Regions from separate parts of the Streptomyces angustmyceticus genome, predicted to be linked through region 1. Evidence: riboswitches for the same ligand, from Rfam matches in the RefSeq annotation. Region 1 holds a riboswitch; the other holds the start of a gene.
What was found. Region 1 has a riboswitch for cobalamin ahead of K7396_RS27770 (cobalamin biosynthesis protein). Riboswitches for the same ligand answer to the same signal wherever they lie in the genome.
Positions count from the first base shown of each region.

Region 1 (7,152 bases):
TACGAGAAGGTGAACGCGGCGCCGCCCGCCACGGCGATCAGCGGCCGCCTGGAGGCGTTCGTCCCCGAGGCGGCCGTCCCCGCGGCGGGGGCGAGCTCCGCCGCCGGGTCCCAGGGCGCGTCCGGCAGCTCGGGCACCGTACGCGCCAGCGCCAGCAGCGCCTCCAGGTCGCAGCCCTCCCGGACCCGCGCGGCGAGTTCGGCCACCGACTCCAGCGCCTCGGTCCGCCGTTCGGCGACCGGCACCAGGCCGAGGTGCCGCGACGGCGTACCGGCCCGCCCGTCCCGGCGCAGCGCGCCCAGCACCGGCACGCCGGAGGAGTCCATCGCCTCCCGCAGCAGCTCCTCGTGACGGTCCGAGCCGACCTTGTTGAGGATCACCCCGGCCAGCCGCACCTCCGGGTCCCACGAGGCGAAGCCGTGCACCAGCGCGGCCACCGACCGCGACTGCGAGGACGCGTCCACCACCAGCACCACCGGTGCCCGCAGCAGCTTCGCCACCTGCGCCGTCGACGACAGCTCGCCCATGCCGGACGCCCCGTCGAACAGCCCCATCACGCCCTCGACCAGCGCGAGATCGGCGCCCGCCGCGCCGTGCAGGAACAGCGGCGCGATCCGGCCGGGCCCGCACAGGTAGGCGTCCAGATTGCGGCCGGGGCGCCCGGTGGCCAGGGAGTGGTAGCCCGGGTCGATGTAGTCCGGGCCCACCTTGTGCGGCGACACCACGAGCCCGGCCTCGGCGAACGCCGCCATCAGGCCGGTGGCCACCGTCGTCTTCCCCGCGCCCGAGGACGGCGCGGCGATCACCAGCCGGGGGATCGCACCGGTGCTCATGCCGCGCCCGCCCGGCCGGCCCCGCTCACCATTCGATGCCCCGCTGGCCCTTCTGGCCGGCGTCCATCGGGTGCTTGACCTTCGTCATGTCCGTCACCAGGTCCGCGAAGTCCAGCAGCGCCTCGGGGGCGCCCCGCCCGGTGATGACGACATGCTGCGTACCGGGACGCCCGCGCAGCGCCGACACCACCTCCTCGGTGTCGATCCAGCCCCACTTCAGCGGGTACGCGAACTCGTCCAGCACCAGCAGCTTGTACGTCTCCGCGGCGAGGTCCCGCTTGACCTGCTCCCAGCCCTCGCGCGCCGCGTCCTCGCTGGAGGCGATGTCGCGCTGCACCCAGGACCAGCCCTCGCCCATCTTGTGCCAGGCGACGGTGCCGCCCTCGCCGGACTCCCCGAGCACCTTCAGCGCCCGCTCCTCGCCGACCTTCCACTTCGCCGACTTCACGAACTGGAACACCCCGACCGGCCAGCCCTGGTTCCAGGCGCGCAGCGCCAGCCCGAAGGCGGCGGTGGACTTGCCCTTGCCCTGCCCGGTGTGCACGAACACCAGCGGGCGGTTGCGGCGCTGGCGGGTGGTGAGGCCGTCGTCCGGCACGACGGCCGGCTGTCCCTGTGGCATTACGCTGCCTTCCTGTTGCCTTGCACGGTCCGTACGAGCGCGGAGACGCTGTCCGCGCGCAGTTCGTCGAGGGTGACCGCGGTGCCCTGCAGGTCACGGGCCAGCTCGCCCGCCAGCCCCAGCCGCACCGGGCCCGCCTCGCAGTCCACGACCACCGAGGCGGTGCCCTCGCCCGCCAGCAGCCGGGCCGCGCGGGCGGCGCGGGCGACGGGCTCCGGGCCGCCGGTCGCCCGGCCGTCGGTGACGACCACCAGCAGCGGCCGCCGCGAGGCGTCCCGCATCCGCTCCACCCGCAGCACCTCATGGGCCTTCAACAGCCCCTCCGACAGCGGCGTACGGCCGCCCGTCGGCAGCTGCTCCAGCCGCGCCGCGCCCGCCTCGACCGAGGACGTCGGGGGCAGCGCCAGCTCGGCGCCGGTGCCCCGGAAGGTGATCATGCCGATCTTGTCGCGCCGCTGGTAGGCGTCCAGCAGCAGCGAGAGCACCGCGCCCTTGACGGCGCTCATCCGCTTCCGTGCCGCCATCGAACCGGACGCGTCCACGACGAACAGGACCAGATTGCCCTCCCGGCCCTCGCGCACCGCCTCGCGCAGGTCGTCCCGGCGCACCACCAGGCCCCGGCCGTGCCGGCCGCGCGCCCGCTGGTGCGGCGCCGCGGCTTGCACGGTCGCCGCCAGGTGCAGCTTGCCCAGCGCGCCGTGCGGGCGCCGCGCCCCGGTCGTCCGGCCGTGCGCGGTCCGGGCCCGCGACCTGCGGCCGTCCGCGCCCTCGCCCAGGCCCGGGACGTCGAGGCGCCGGGTGCGGAACGGCTCGGCCGCGCCGACCGCCGGCCTCTCCCCGGCCGCGGCCCCCTGCGGCGCGCCCTCGGGCTCGGGCCGTTCGGTCCGCTCGGGCGGCTGCGGGGCCTCCCGGTCCTGCTGGTGCGGGAGTTCGGCCTCCGGCGGGAGCGGGGACTCGTCCGGGCCGCCGTCCTGCGGGGGCTGCCCGCCGCCGTCCGGACCGCCTCCGCCGGGGCCGCCGTCCGGGCCGTCCGGCTCCGGGTCGTCGTCGCCGTCCGCGTTCTCGTCCGCGCCGAACTCCTCCAGCGTCCGGTCGAGTTTGTCCTCGTCCAGGCCGGGCGCGTCGAAGGGGTTGCGGCGCCGGCGGTGCGGCAGCGCCAGCAGCGCCGCCTGCCGCACGTCCTCCTCCAGGACCTCGCTCCGGCCCGCCCAGGCGGCCAGCGCGGTGGCGGTGCGCGCCATCACGATGTCCGCGCGCATCCCGTCCACCTCGAACGCCGCGCAGGTCGCGGCGATCTGGCGGAGCGCCCCGTCGCCCAGCGTCACCCGCGGCAGCAGCTCGCGGGCCGCGGCGATCCGCGCGCGCAGCGCGTCCTCCTCGGCCGCCCAGCCCGCCGCGAAGCCCGCCGGATCGGCGTCGTAGGCCAGCCGGCGCCGGACCACCGCCACCCGCTCGTCGGGCTCGCGGGAGGCGGCCACCTCGACGGTGAGCCCGAACCGGTCCAGCAACTGCGGCCGCAGCTCGCCCTCTTCGGGGTTCATGGTGCCGACGAGCAGGAAGCGGGCCGCGTGCCGGACCGAGACGCCCTCGCGCTCCACGTACGAGGCGCCCATGGCGGCCGCGTCCAGCAGCAGGTCCACCAGGTGGTCGTGGAGGAGGTTGACCTCGTCGACGTAGAGGATGCCGCGGTGCGCGTCCGCCAGCAGGCCCGGCTCGAAGGCCTTCACGCCCTCGGACAGCGCCCGCTCGATGTCCAGCGCGCCCACCAGCCGGTCCTCGGAGGCGCCGACGGGCAGTTCGACCATCCGCGTCGGGCGCTCCTCGACGGCGGCGGCCTGGTGCGGCCCGTCGGGGCAGCCGGGGTCGGGCGCGGCCGGGGCGCAGGCGAACCGGCAGCCGCCGACCACGTCCACCGGCGGCATCAGCGACGCCAGCGCGCGTACGGCGGTGCTCTTGGCGGTGCCCTTCTCACCGCGGACCAGCACGCCGCCCACTGCCGGGCTCACCGCGTTCAGCAGCAGCGCGAGGCGCAGGTCGTCCATGCCGACCACCGCGGTGAAGGGGTACTGCGGGGTCGTGTTGTGCGCGGTCGTCATGCTGTGTCGTCCTCCAGATCGTCGGCCGGCTGCGTCGTCGGTGTCCGTGGCGGTCCCTCCCGTGCGTACCCTCATGGCGCCCCCGGAGGCACGAACGGCAGCCCCTCCGGTACTCCCTGTTCGATCAGCCGCAGCAGCGCGGCGGTGTCCGCGTGCTCCTCGATCAGATCGCCCAGCCGGTCCAGCTGCTCCTCGCGCAGCGCCTCGAAGCAGGTGTCCGGGGCCGGGACGAACGCCCGGCCCGCGCCGGCCGCGACCCGCCGCAGGAAGGCCCGGCGGAAGCCGTCGCTCTCCAGCGAGCCGTGCCAGTGCGTGCCCCAGACCGAGCCGCTCCGGCACCCGTCGAGGAACTCCTCGTCGCCGCCGGTCACCTCGGCGACACCGTGGTGGATCTCGTAGCCGGTCACCGGCTCGCCCAGCGCCTCGCCGGCCGGCCGCGCCAGGGTCTTCTCCACCGCGAACCGCACCCGCACCGGCAGCAGCCCCAGCCCGTCGACCACGCCCGCCTTCGACTCGACGTCGTCCTCGATGCGCTCGCCCAGCATCTGGAAGCCGCCGCAGATGCCCAGCACCGGGCGGCCCTCGGCGGCCCGCCGGGCGATCGCGTCCGCCAGCCCGCGCTCGCGCAGCCACGCCAGGGCCCGGACCGTGCCCCGGGTCCCCGGCAGCACCACCAGGTCCGCGTCGGCCAGCTCCTCGGCCCGGTCCACGAACCGCACCACCACGCCCGGTTCCGCGGCCAGCGCGTCCACGTCCGTGAAGTTCGACATCAGGGGGACGGCACAGACCGCCACCCGCAGCACCTCGGCGCCGTGCGGCGGGGCCACCACGCTCTCGCGCACCGCGCCCCGCAGCGACACCCGCAGGCCGTCCTCCTCGTCGATGCCCAGGCCGTGCGAGAAGGGCAGCACGCCCAGCGTCTGCCGCCCCGTCAGGCCGCGCAGCATGTCGAGGCCAGGCTCCAGCAGCGTCACATCGCCGCGGAACTTGTTGACGAGGTACCCGGCGACCAGCGCCTGGTCCTCCTTCGACAGCAGCGCGGTGGTGCCGAAGAAGGAGGCGAACACCCCGCCGCGGTCGATGTCACCGACCACCACCGCCGGGATCCGGGCGGCCCGCGCCAGCCCCATGTTCACGATGTCGGTGCGCCGCAGGTTGATCTCGGCGGGGCTGCCGGCGCCCTCGCAGATCACCGCGTCGTGGGTGCGCCGCAGCTCCGCCAGGCAGTCGGTGACCGTGCCGAGCAACTGCTCCTGGCGCCCCTGGTGGTAGCCCTTGGCGCTGAGTTCGCCCACCGGCTTCCCCAGCAGCACCACCTGGCTGCTGCGGTCGCTGCCGGGCTTGAGCAGGACCGGGTTCATCAGCGCGCTCGGCTCCACCCGCGCCGCGGCCGCCTGCATCGCCTGGGCCCGCCCGATCTCCGCGCCCTCGCGCGTGACGAACGAGTTCAGCGACATGTTCTGGGCCTTGAACGGCGCCACCCGCACGCCCTGCCGGACCAGCCAGCGGCAGATGCCCGCCGTCACCACGCTCTTGCCGGCGTCGGACGTCGTGCCGGCCACCAACAGGCCACCGCCGACGGCACCGCCGGATGCCTCGAACCGCCCGTTCACCGGGTCCTCCTCATGCGCCGGGGCCCCGGCTGTCGTGAGCCGTGCGCGCCAGTGCGCCCACCGCCGCGCGTGTCCTCGCACCCGCGGCCCGGCGGGAGACGGACGACGGGGCCCGCCGCACCGCACCGGCCGCCAGCCGCGCCGCCACCGTCGTCACCAGCGCCAGGGCACTCACCCGGCGCGAGAGCCGCACGGCCCGTTCGATGTCGGGCACCGCGACCGGCGGCGCCCCGTCGTTGAGCACCGGCCGGTGCTCCACCCGCCCGCCGTACGCCAGCGTGCCGCCCAGCCGGACGCCCAGCGCGCCCGCGAACGACGCCTCCACGGGGCCCGCGTTGGGGCTCGGGTGCGCACCGCCGTCCGCCCGCCAGGCCCGCAGCGCACCGCGCCGGTCGGGGCCCGCGAGCACCGTGAGGGCGGCGGTCAGCCGGGAGCCGGGCCAGCCGGCGAGGTCGTCGAGCCGGGCCGAGGCCCAGCCGAAGCGGCGGTGGCGCGGCGACTTGTGCCCCACCATCGCGTCCAGGGTGTTCACCGCCCGGAACGCCACCAGGCCGGGCACGCCGCCCAGCGCGCCCCAGACCAGGGCGCCCACCACGGCGTCCGAGGTGTTCTCGGCGACCGACTCCACCACCGCGCGGGCCATCTGGGGCCCGTCCAGCGCCTGCGGGTCGCGCCCGCACAGATGGGGCAGCCGCTCCCGCGCCACGTCGAGGTCGCCCGCCGCCAGCGCCCCGCCGACGGCCCGCGCCTCCCGGCCGAGCGAGGTGCCGCCCAGCACGGCCCAGGCCGTCGCCGCGGTCAGCGCGATCCCGGCACCGTCGCGCAGGGGGGCAGGGGCGGAGCGTACGGCGCGCCGCACCAGCGCGGCACCGGCGGCGGCACCGCCCGCGCACAGCACGGTGTGCGCCGCTCCCCAGCCGCGGTGGTCGCGCCAGAGGCGGCGTTCGACGGCGGCCGCGGCCCGGCCGAAAGCGGCCACGGGATGGCCGCGCCGGGGGTCCGCCGCGATCAGGTCGCCGAGAAAGCCGAGGGCCGCGCCGCACGCATATCCCGCGTGTTCGCCGCGCACCGGATCAGACCGCCGCCAGGGCGTGTCCACGACGTGCCACGCCTCGAAGGGGCCCTGCGGCAGCGGGCAGTGGGGCTCTCGACGGGCAGCCGGGCATGGCGGTATGTCCTCACTCAGGGTCCGCGCCCTGGCTCGACGTGTCGGCGACCAGAGTCTCCTGGCTCCCCGGATCGGCGGCCCTCCGGCCTTCCAGTCCCGCGTGCGTCGGCGGACGCAGGCGAGGCGGACCGTGGCCTTCGCTGGAGGAACGCTCCCCGGTGACAGTGGCGGGACCGCGCCGGATTCGCACCGGACTTCCTCAGCTGTCGCCGAATGGCTCCGGCAGTCCACCACGTCCCGCGAATGCCCGTCAACTCACTCTTGACCTGCGACGCAGCCCTGTGGCAGGCACTGTGGCGCACGCCACAGCGTGGTGGCGGCATCACCCACGGTTGCCCGCGCACCTGATCCCGCGTCACTATCTGGTGCACGGCGGCGACGGGGCCGCCGGAAGGGGGCCGGGGGATGCCGCAGCGCGCTGACCGACATGAGATCCGCATCAGGATCACGGGCACGAACAATCCCGAACAGGACATCGAGGACCTCAAGGCGTGGCTGGAGCGCGAGCCGTGGCTGGACCGGCGCCGGCACGACTGGCTGCTGCGGCCGCGGCCCGCCGGCGGGGGCGCGGACGGGCCGGGCGACATGGCCGTCGGCGTCGACGACCTGATCCTGGTCGTCGTCGGTGCGGTGGCCGCCGAGATCACCAAGAGCCTCGGCATCGCCCTGCAGGAGTGGCTGCGACGGCGCCGGGAGGAGCGCGACACCGGCGAACGGCCCGCCGTCGCGGTCGGGGCCGGCGACGGCGACCCGCGGCCGCTCGACGAGGCGGGCCCGGACGCCGCGGCCCCCGAACACCCCGATCCCGGCAGCCCGGCGG
Region 1 is NZ_CP082945.1:6,223,148-6,230,299, forward strand. It holds gene K7396_RS27750 (cobyrinate a,c-diamide synthase) at 1-833, opposite strand, end outside; gene cobO (cob(I)yrinic acid a,c-diamide adenosyltransferase) at 859-1,455, opposite strand; gene K7396_RS27760 (putative cobaltochelatase) at 1,455-3,551, opposite strand; gene K7396_RS27765 (cobyric acid synthase) at 3,623-5,164, opposite strand; gene K7396_RS27770 (cobalamin biosynthesis protein) at 5,175-6,233, opposite strand; cobalamin riboswitch at 6,385-6,532, opposite strand; gene K7396_RS27775 (hypothetical protein) at 6,738-7,152, shown strand, end outside.

Region 2 (7,152 bases), 4.5 Mb from region 1:
GTACGGCCCGAACGGCTTCCTGCGCTCCTTCAAGGGCGACGGCAAGAAGGCCGGACCCGAGGTGACCGCCCGCCACGACGCGCGGACCGGCCGCATCGCGCTCACCCTGACCAACCACGGCAGCACCGACTGCCACCTCACCGTCACCCACGCCTACGGCGGGGCGAGCGAGACCTACCCCGTCCGTGCCGGCGCCACCGTCACCCGGCAGATCGACCTGCGCGCCAGCAAGCGCTGGTACGACCTGTCGGTGGTCTCCGACACCGACCGCACCTTCCTGCGCCGGTTCGCCGGCCATGTGGAGAACGGTGAGCCGGGTGTGAGCGACCCGGCGCTCATCACGGGCTGAGCCGGGCGGACGGCGCACGCCGTCCCTCCGCCTCCTCCGGTACGGGGCACCCGCGGTCCGGCGGGTGCCCCGCACTGCGTTCCCGGGACACGGGCGGGGCCGGCACCGCCACGGGCGCCGGCCCCGCCCGCCGTCAGGAAGCCGGGTCCGGCACGCTCGCGCGGACCTCGTGGGCCGCGGCGACCAGGTTCTGCAGGGCGGCCCGTACCTCCGGCCAGCCGCGGGTCTTCAGGCCGCAGTCCGGGTTGACCCACAGCCGCTCGGCCGGAATGGCGTCAAGGCCCTTGCGCAGCAGGGCGGTTGCCTCCGCCACGCCCGGTACGCGCGGCGAGTGGATGTCGTACACGCCGGGCCCCACCTCGCGCGGGTAGCCGGCCGTGGCGAGCTCCGCGGCCGCCTGCATGTGGGAGCGGGCCGCCTCCAGGCTGATGACATCGGCGTCGAGGTCGTCGATGGCCGCCAGGATGTCGCCGAACTCCGCGTAGCACATGTGTGTGTGGATCTGGGTGTCCGGGCGGACCCCGGCGGTCGTCAGGCGGAACGCCTCGGTGGCCCAGGCCAGGTACGCCGCCCGCGCCGCGGTCCGCAGCGGCAGCGTCTCGCGCAGCGCCGGCTCGTCGACCTGGATCACCGAACTCCCGGCCGCCTCCAGGTCGTCGACCTCGTCGCGCAGGGCGAGCGCCACCTGCCGCGCGGTCTCGGCCCGCGGCTGGTCGTCGCGGACGAAGGACCAGGCGAGCATGGTGACCGGGCCGGTGAGCATGCCCTTGACCGGCCGGTCGGTGAGCGACTGGGCGTACGTCGTCCAGCGGACCGTCATCGGCTCGGGGCGGGAGACGTCCCCGGCCAGGACCGGCGGGCGGACATAGCGGGTGCCGTACGACTGGACCCAGCCGTGCCGGGTGGCGAGGTAGCCGGTGAGCCGCTCGGCGAAGTACTGGACCATGTCGTTGCGTTCCGGCTCGCCGTGCACCAGCACATCGATACCGGCCTTCTCCTGGAAGGCCAGCACCTCCCGGATCTCGGCCGCGATGCGCTCCTCGTACCCCGCGGCGTCGATCCGCCCGGCCCGCAGGTCGGCGCGGGCGGTGCGCAGTTCGGCGGTCTGCGGGAACGAGCCGATGGTGGTGGTCGGCAGCAGCGGCAGCCCGAGGTGCGCGCGCTGGGCCGCGGCCCGCTCGGCGTACGGCTGCGAGCGGCGGCCGTCGGCGTCGGTGACGGCCGCGGCGCGGGCGCGCACCGCCGGGTCGTGGGTGAGCGCCGAACCGGCCCGGGACGCCAGGTCGGCGCGGTTGGCGACGAGTTCGGCCGCGATGGCGCCGGTGCCCTGCGCCAGCCCGCGCGCCAGGGTCACGATCTCCGCGGTCTTCTGCCGGGCGAAGGCCAGCCAGCGGGCGATCTGCGGGTCGATGTCGCGCTCGGCGGCGGCGTCCAGCGGGACGTGCAGCAGCGAGCAGGACGACGCCACATCGACCCGGTCGGCCAGGCCGAGGAGCGTCCCCAGGGTGGCCAGCGACTTCTCGTGGTCGTTGATCCAGACATTGCGGCCGTCCACGACACCGGCCACCAGCCGCTTGCCGGGCAGCCCGCCGACCGCCGCCAGATCCCCCAGATTGCCGGCCGCGGCACCGGTGAAGTCCAGCGCCAGCCCCTCGACGGGGGCCTTGGCCAGCACCGGCAGCGCCTCGCCCAGCCGGTCGAAGTACGAGGCGACCAGCAGCCGGGGGCGGTCCGGGAGCGTGCCGAGGTCGCGGTAGGCGCGGGCGGCGGCGTTCAGGACGGCGGGGGAGCGGTCCTGCACCAGGGCCGGTTCGTCCAGCTGCACCCAGTCGGCGCCGGCCGCCCGGAGGTCGGCGAGCACCTCGGCGTAGACGGGCAGCAGCCGGTCGAGCAGCGTCAGCGGATCGAAGCCGGCCGCGACACCGGGCGCCGGCTTGGCCAGCAGCAGGTAGGTGACCGGCCCGACGAGGACCGGGCGGGCGGCCGCACCGAGCGCGAGCGCCTCGGCCAGCTCACCGACCTGCTGGGCGGAGTCCGCGGCGAAGACCGTATCGGGTCCCAACTCCGGCACCAGGTAGTGGTAGTTGGTGTCGAACCACTTGGTCATCTCCAGCGGCGCCACGTCCTGGGTGCCGCGGGCCATCGCGAAGTACCCGTCGAGGGGGTCGGCGGCCACCGCGTCGCGGTGTCGGGCCGGGACGGCGCCGACCATCACGCTGGTGTCCAGGACGTGGTCGTAGTACGAGAAGTCGCCGGTCGGCACCTCGTGGACGCCGGCCCCGACGAGCTGCCGCCAGGTGTCGCGGCGCAGTTCGGCGGCGGTGGCGCGCAGGGCGTCGGCGCCGACCCCGCCCTGCCAGTAGCCCTCGATGGCCTTCTTCAGTTCACGGTTCGGCCCCTGGCGGGGGTAGCCGTGCACGGTGGCGCGTGCGGCCGCGGCCGCGGACGTGCTGGTCACGGAACTCTCCTTCGCGAGTATGTCTCCATGGACCCCGGGACGGGCCGAGGGCGCGAAGGAACGGCAAACCGGACGGACCCGGCGCCTGCGAGGCCGGAGATACCCGTCCGATGTCCGCCGACCCGCCCTCGAGGTCACCGAGATCTCCCCGCGCGGTCGCGCGGGGGCACTGGCAGGTCTTCGGACTCATGGGCACATCCGCCAAGGGCGGACACCTACTGGCCGTCGCTTCCCAGACCCGGCCGGGCCCAGTGCGTATGACGGCGGTCGTTCCCACTCACCGCTGCGGGGCAGTCCCGGATTCCCACCGGGTTCCCTCTTGCGACGCGCCTGCCTGGCGGGCAGGGCGAACCAGTTGCTCCGCCCACACTAACCCCCGCCGTCAACGCCCCGCCCGGCCCGATCCCCCCACCCGGCCGGACCCGGACGCCGCCGGGCCGCGCCTTGCGCTGGAGTGCGCTCCAGCTCCTAGCGTGAGCGCACCACCGGAGAGCTGCGCCGATCGAAGGGAACCACATGCGTTACACACTGTTCGGCAGGACCGGCCTGCGGGTGAGCGAGCTGAGCCTGGGCGCCATGACCATCGGCGACGACTGGGGCTGGGGCGCCGGCAAGGACACCAGCGGCCGCATCCTGAACGCCTACGCGGAGGCGGGCGGCAACTTCCTCGACACCGCCAACATCTACACCGACGGCACCTCGGAGCGGATCCTCGGGGAGCTGCTCGAAGGCCGCCGGGACAGCTTCGTGCTGGCGACGAAGTACACCTGCGCCACCCGCAAGGGCGAGGTGAACGCGGCGGGCAACCACCGCAAGAACCTGGTCCGGTCGGTGGAGGAGAGCCTCGGCCGGCTGCGCACCGACCACCTCGATGTGCTGTGGGTGCACGCACGGGACAACTTCACGCCCGTGGAGGAGGTGATGCGGGCGCTGGACGACGTGGTGCGGTCGGGAAAGGTGCTCTACGTCGGGGTGTCCGACTGGCCGGCCTGGGAGATCGCGCAGGCCAACACCCTCGCCGAGCTGCGCGGCTGGACCGCGTTCGCGGGCTCGCAGTTGCGCTACAACCTGCTGGAGCGGACGCCGGAGCGCGAACTGCTGCCGCAGGCCCGCGCCTTCGACCTGGCCGTGCTGGCCTGGGCGCCGCTCGCGGCCGGCCGGCTCACCGGCAAGTACCGCCGCGGCGAGCCGGGCCGGCGCGACGTCGTGGGCGAGGAGAACCAGCGCGACCACAACGCGGAGGAGACCGTCACCGCGGTGCTGGAGGTCGCCGAGCAGGGCGGCTGGAGCCCGGCGCAGGTGGCGCTGGCCTGGCTGCGCAGCCGGCCCGGCAACATCATCCCGATCATCGCCGCCACCAAGGAGAGCCAGCTCCGCGACAACCTCGCCGCCGTGGACGTCACGCTCGACGCCGACGCACTGGCACGGCTCGACCGGTGCAGCGCGGTACCGCTGGGCTTCCCGCACGACTTCCTGCGGGAGCCGGGCATCACCGAGACCGTCTACGGCGACCGGTGGGACCGGATCGAGGACCGCCGCTCCACCTACCGCCGCACGGCGAACGAGATCCGCTGACGGGCAACGGCTGCCGCGGCGCACGGCCCGGCGCGCGTCGCATACGCCCCGGCCGGTTCCCAGCCGCCCACTACGCCGAACGCCGCCGCCCGGATGGCCGGGCGGCGGCGTCTGCGGTCTATTGAGGGGGTGCGCACCGGCACGACCCACCGGTACACGAAGGCCACGCTCACCGTCCGCTGACCCGGCCACCGCCACGCACCGAGAGGCTTGGAGGAGCCGTGGCACCAGACCACTCGGCCCCGCGGCGGGGGCGGCCCGGCCGGATCGTCCGCGATGCCGCACGGCTGCTGGCGGCGGCCGGACTGGCCCTTGACGCCTTCGTCCACGCCCGGCTCGCCGGCCGGTACGACGCGGTCACGGCGACCATCGGCCAGGGCATGCTCTTCCGCGTCGAGGCCGCGCTCGCCGCGCTCGCCGCCCTGTTCGTGCTGGTCTGGCGGCGGCCGGCCGGCGACACCTTCGCCTGGCTCGTCGCGACCGGCGGATTCGCGCTGCTGCTCCTGTACACCTACGTGGACTTCGGCGCGCCCGGCCCGCTGCCGGACATGTACGAACCGCACTGGAGCGCCGACAAGAAGCTCGCGGCCCTGGGCCAGGCCGTCGCCTTCCTGGCCACCGGCTTCCTGCTGCTCACCCGCACCCGCGGCCCCCGCAGGGACCGCAGGTGACGGGCGGCCGCCCGGTCAGTGCCCCAGCGCGCTGCGCTGCTGCCACTGCTGCCAGTTCTCCTGCCAGACCTCCAGGCCGTTGCCGACGTCGGTCTTGTTGGTGTTGGTGGTGCCCTTCACCTCGACCGTGGAGCCGATCGACAGGAAGTCGTAGACCTTCTTGGCGTCCGAGGTGGACATGCCGAAACAGCCGTGGCTGTTGTTGACCACGCCGAGCGACTTGTTCCACGGCGCGGAGTGCAGGAAGGTCCCGGACGCGGTGAGGTGCGTGACCCACTTGGAGTCCAGCATCCATTCGCTGCCGTGGCCGATGGTGGCGGAGTCCATGGTCTCGGCCGCGTTCTTGCTGCGCACGGTGTGCACACCGCCGCGGGTCGGGTCCTGCGGGGAGCCCGCGGAACCGGTGATGGTGCCGACGCTCCTGCCGTTCTCGTACATGGTCAGCTGGTGCGCGGGCACGTCGATGACGGCCTTGTGGTCGGCGCCGATGCGGAAGCCGAAGTTGTAGTCGCGGGCGAACCAGCCGCCGTCGTCACCGGAGTCGATCCCGGACAGGGCGCCCTTGACGGAGACCTTGGTGCCGGTGGGCCAGTAGTCCTTGGGGCGCCAGTCGATGCGGTCCTTGCCGGAGTAGTCCTTGACCCAGCCCCACGCACCCTCGACCTTCGGCTGGGTGGTGACCTTCAGGGCCTTCTCGATCTCCGCGCGCGAGTCCTTGGCCACCGGGTGGTCGAAGAGGATCGAGATCGGCATTCCGGTGCCCACGGTCTGCCCGCCGCCGGGCGTGTTGGTGAGCTTGTTGACCTTGTCGGCCCGCTCCGTGGTGAACTTCGAGGTGGCCGACGACTCCTTGCCCTTCGACGACTTCGTCTTGGTCCGCACGGTGTACGTCGTCTGCGGCCTGACCTTGCCGTCCGACTTCCATGACACCCCGTCACCGGCGAGCCGTCCGGCGACCTTGCCGCCCTTGTCGTCCTCGACCTCGACGGAGGTGAGCTTGCCGCCGTCGGCCCGCACGGATATCTCCGAGCCGAGCTTGGCCGAGGTGGTGCCGGCGGCCGGGGTGACGGTCACCTTCGCCGCGGGCTCGTCCGCCTTCGGCCCGTCAGCGCCCGGGCCGCACGCGGTCAGCAGCGTGCCCGCCGCTATCAGGGCGGGTATCAACCGGGTGGGGTGGCGGCGTGGTCCGGCGTACACGGGGGTTCCCTCCAGAGCAGAACGACTGACAGTGGCGGGGCACGGCCCCCGTACGGGGGTGACCGTCGTGGGCTGTCCGTGCATCCGCCACGTACAGGCAGAGGGGTTGTCCGCGTCCGCGGTTGTCCGGAGCGGCGGTGTATTAGGACACAGTTCGATATCGGGGGCCACAGCGGAGCAAAGCGGCGCCGGAGGGCCGCGGCGCAGCGGCGGGCCGGCCCCTCGGCGCACCGGCCGGACGGGCGAGGGGCGGACGGCCGGCTGCGGCTTGCCCCGCCCGGGTGGCTCCGCGGCGTCCGCGAGCGGGGGGCCGCGCCGGTGTCTACGGTGGTGCGTGCACGCCGCGTACGCGGGAGACGTACCGGAACCGCCGCCGAGCGGTATCCGTACCGGCTCCGGGCGGGGCGGCACAGGGCGGCCGGCGCCGTGCCGGGCAGCGCACGGCGGCCACCCGCGTCCTTCCAGGCGGACCGCCGGTACGCGGTCCCGTGACCGGCAGGAGAGAACGTGAGCCAGCTGCGAGGCCCCGCGTCGGCCGGTTCGCCGGGCCCGGTACGCCGCCGTGGCGCACCGCCCGCCCTGCGGGCCTGGGCGGAGGCCCTCGGCGCGGCCGTGGCGGGCGTCGTCACCATGCTCGTGGTCGCCGTGCTCGGCCTGTGGGCGGCGGGCGCCGCGGACCTGCCCGGCGGGGCGTTCCCCTCCGTGGTCGCGGCCACCGTACTGGTCGCGGCCGGCGGCTCGGTCGGCCTCTTCGGCGACATCGGCGGCCTGGCACAGGCCGGTGCCGCCCTGGATGTCGTACCGCTGTCGGTCACGCTCGCCGGAGCGCTGGTGACCGCCGTCCTCTTCCTGCGGCCGCTGCGCCACCGCGCGGTGGCCGGTACCAAGGAACTGCTCGCCCG
Region 2 is NZ_CP082945.1:1,771,763-1,778,914, reverse strand. It holds gene K7396_RS08290 (phosphocholine-specific phospholipase C) at 1-349, shown strand, start outside; gene metE (5-methyltetrahydropteroyltriglutamate--homocysteine S-methyltransferase) at 483-2,807, opposite strand; cobalamin riboswitch at 2,962-3,178, opposite strand; gene K7396_RS08280 (aldo/keto reductase) at 3,324-4,382, shown strand; gene K7396_RS08275 (hypothetical protein) at 4,604-5,053, shown strand; gene K7396_RS08270 (L,D-transpeptidase family protein) at 5,069-6,250, opposite strand; gene K7396_RS08265 (streptophobe family protein) at 6,758-7,152, shown strand, end outside.
Region 2: another riboswitch for cobalamin. It lies ahead of metE (5-methyltetrahydropteroyltriglutamate--homocysteine S-methyltransferase); the one in region 1 lies ahead of K7396_RS27770 (cobalamin biosynthesis protein).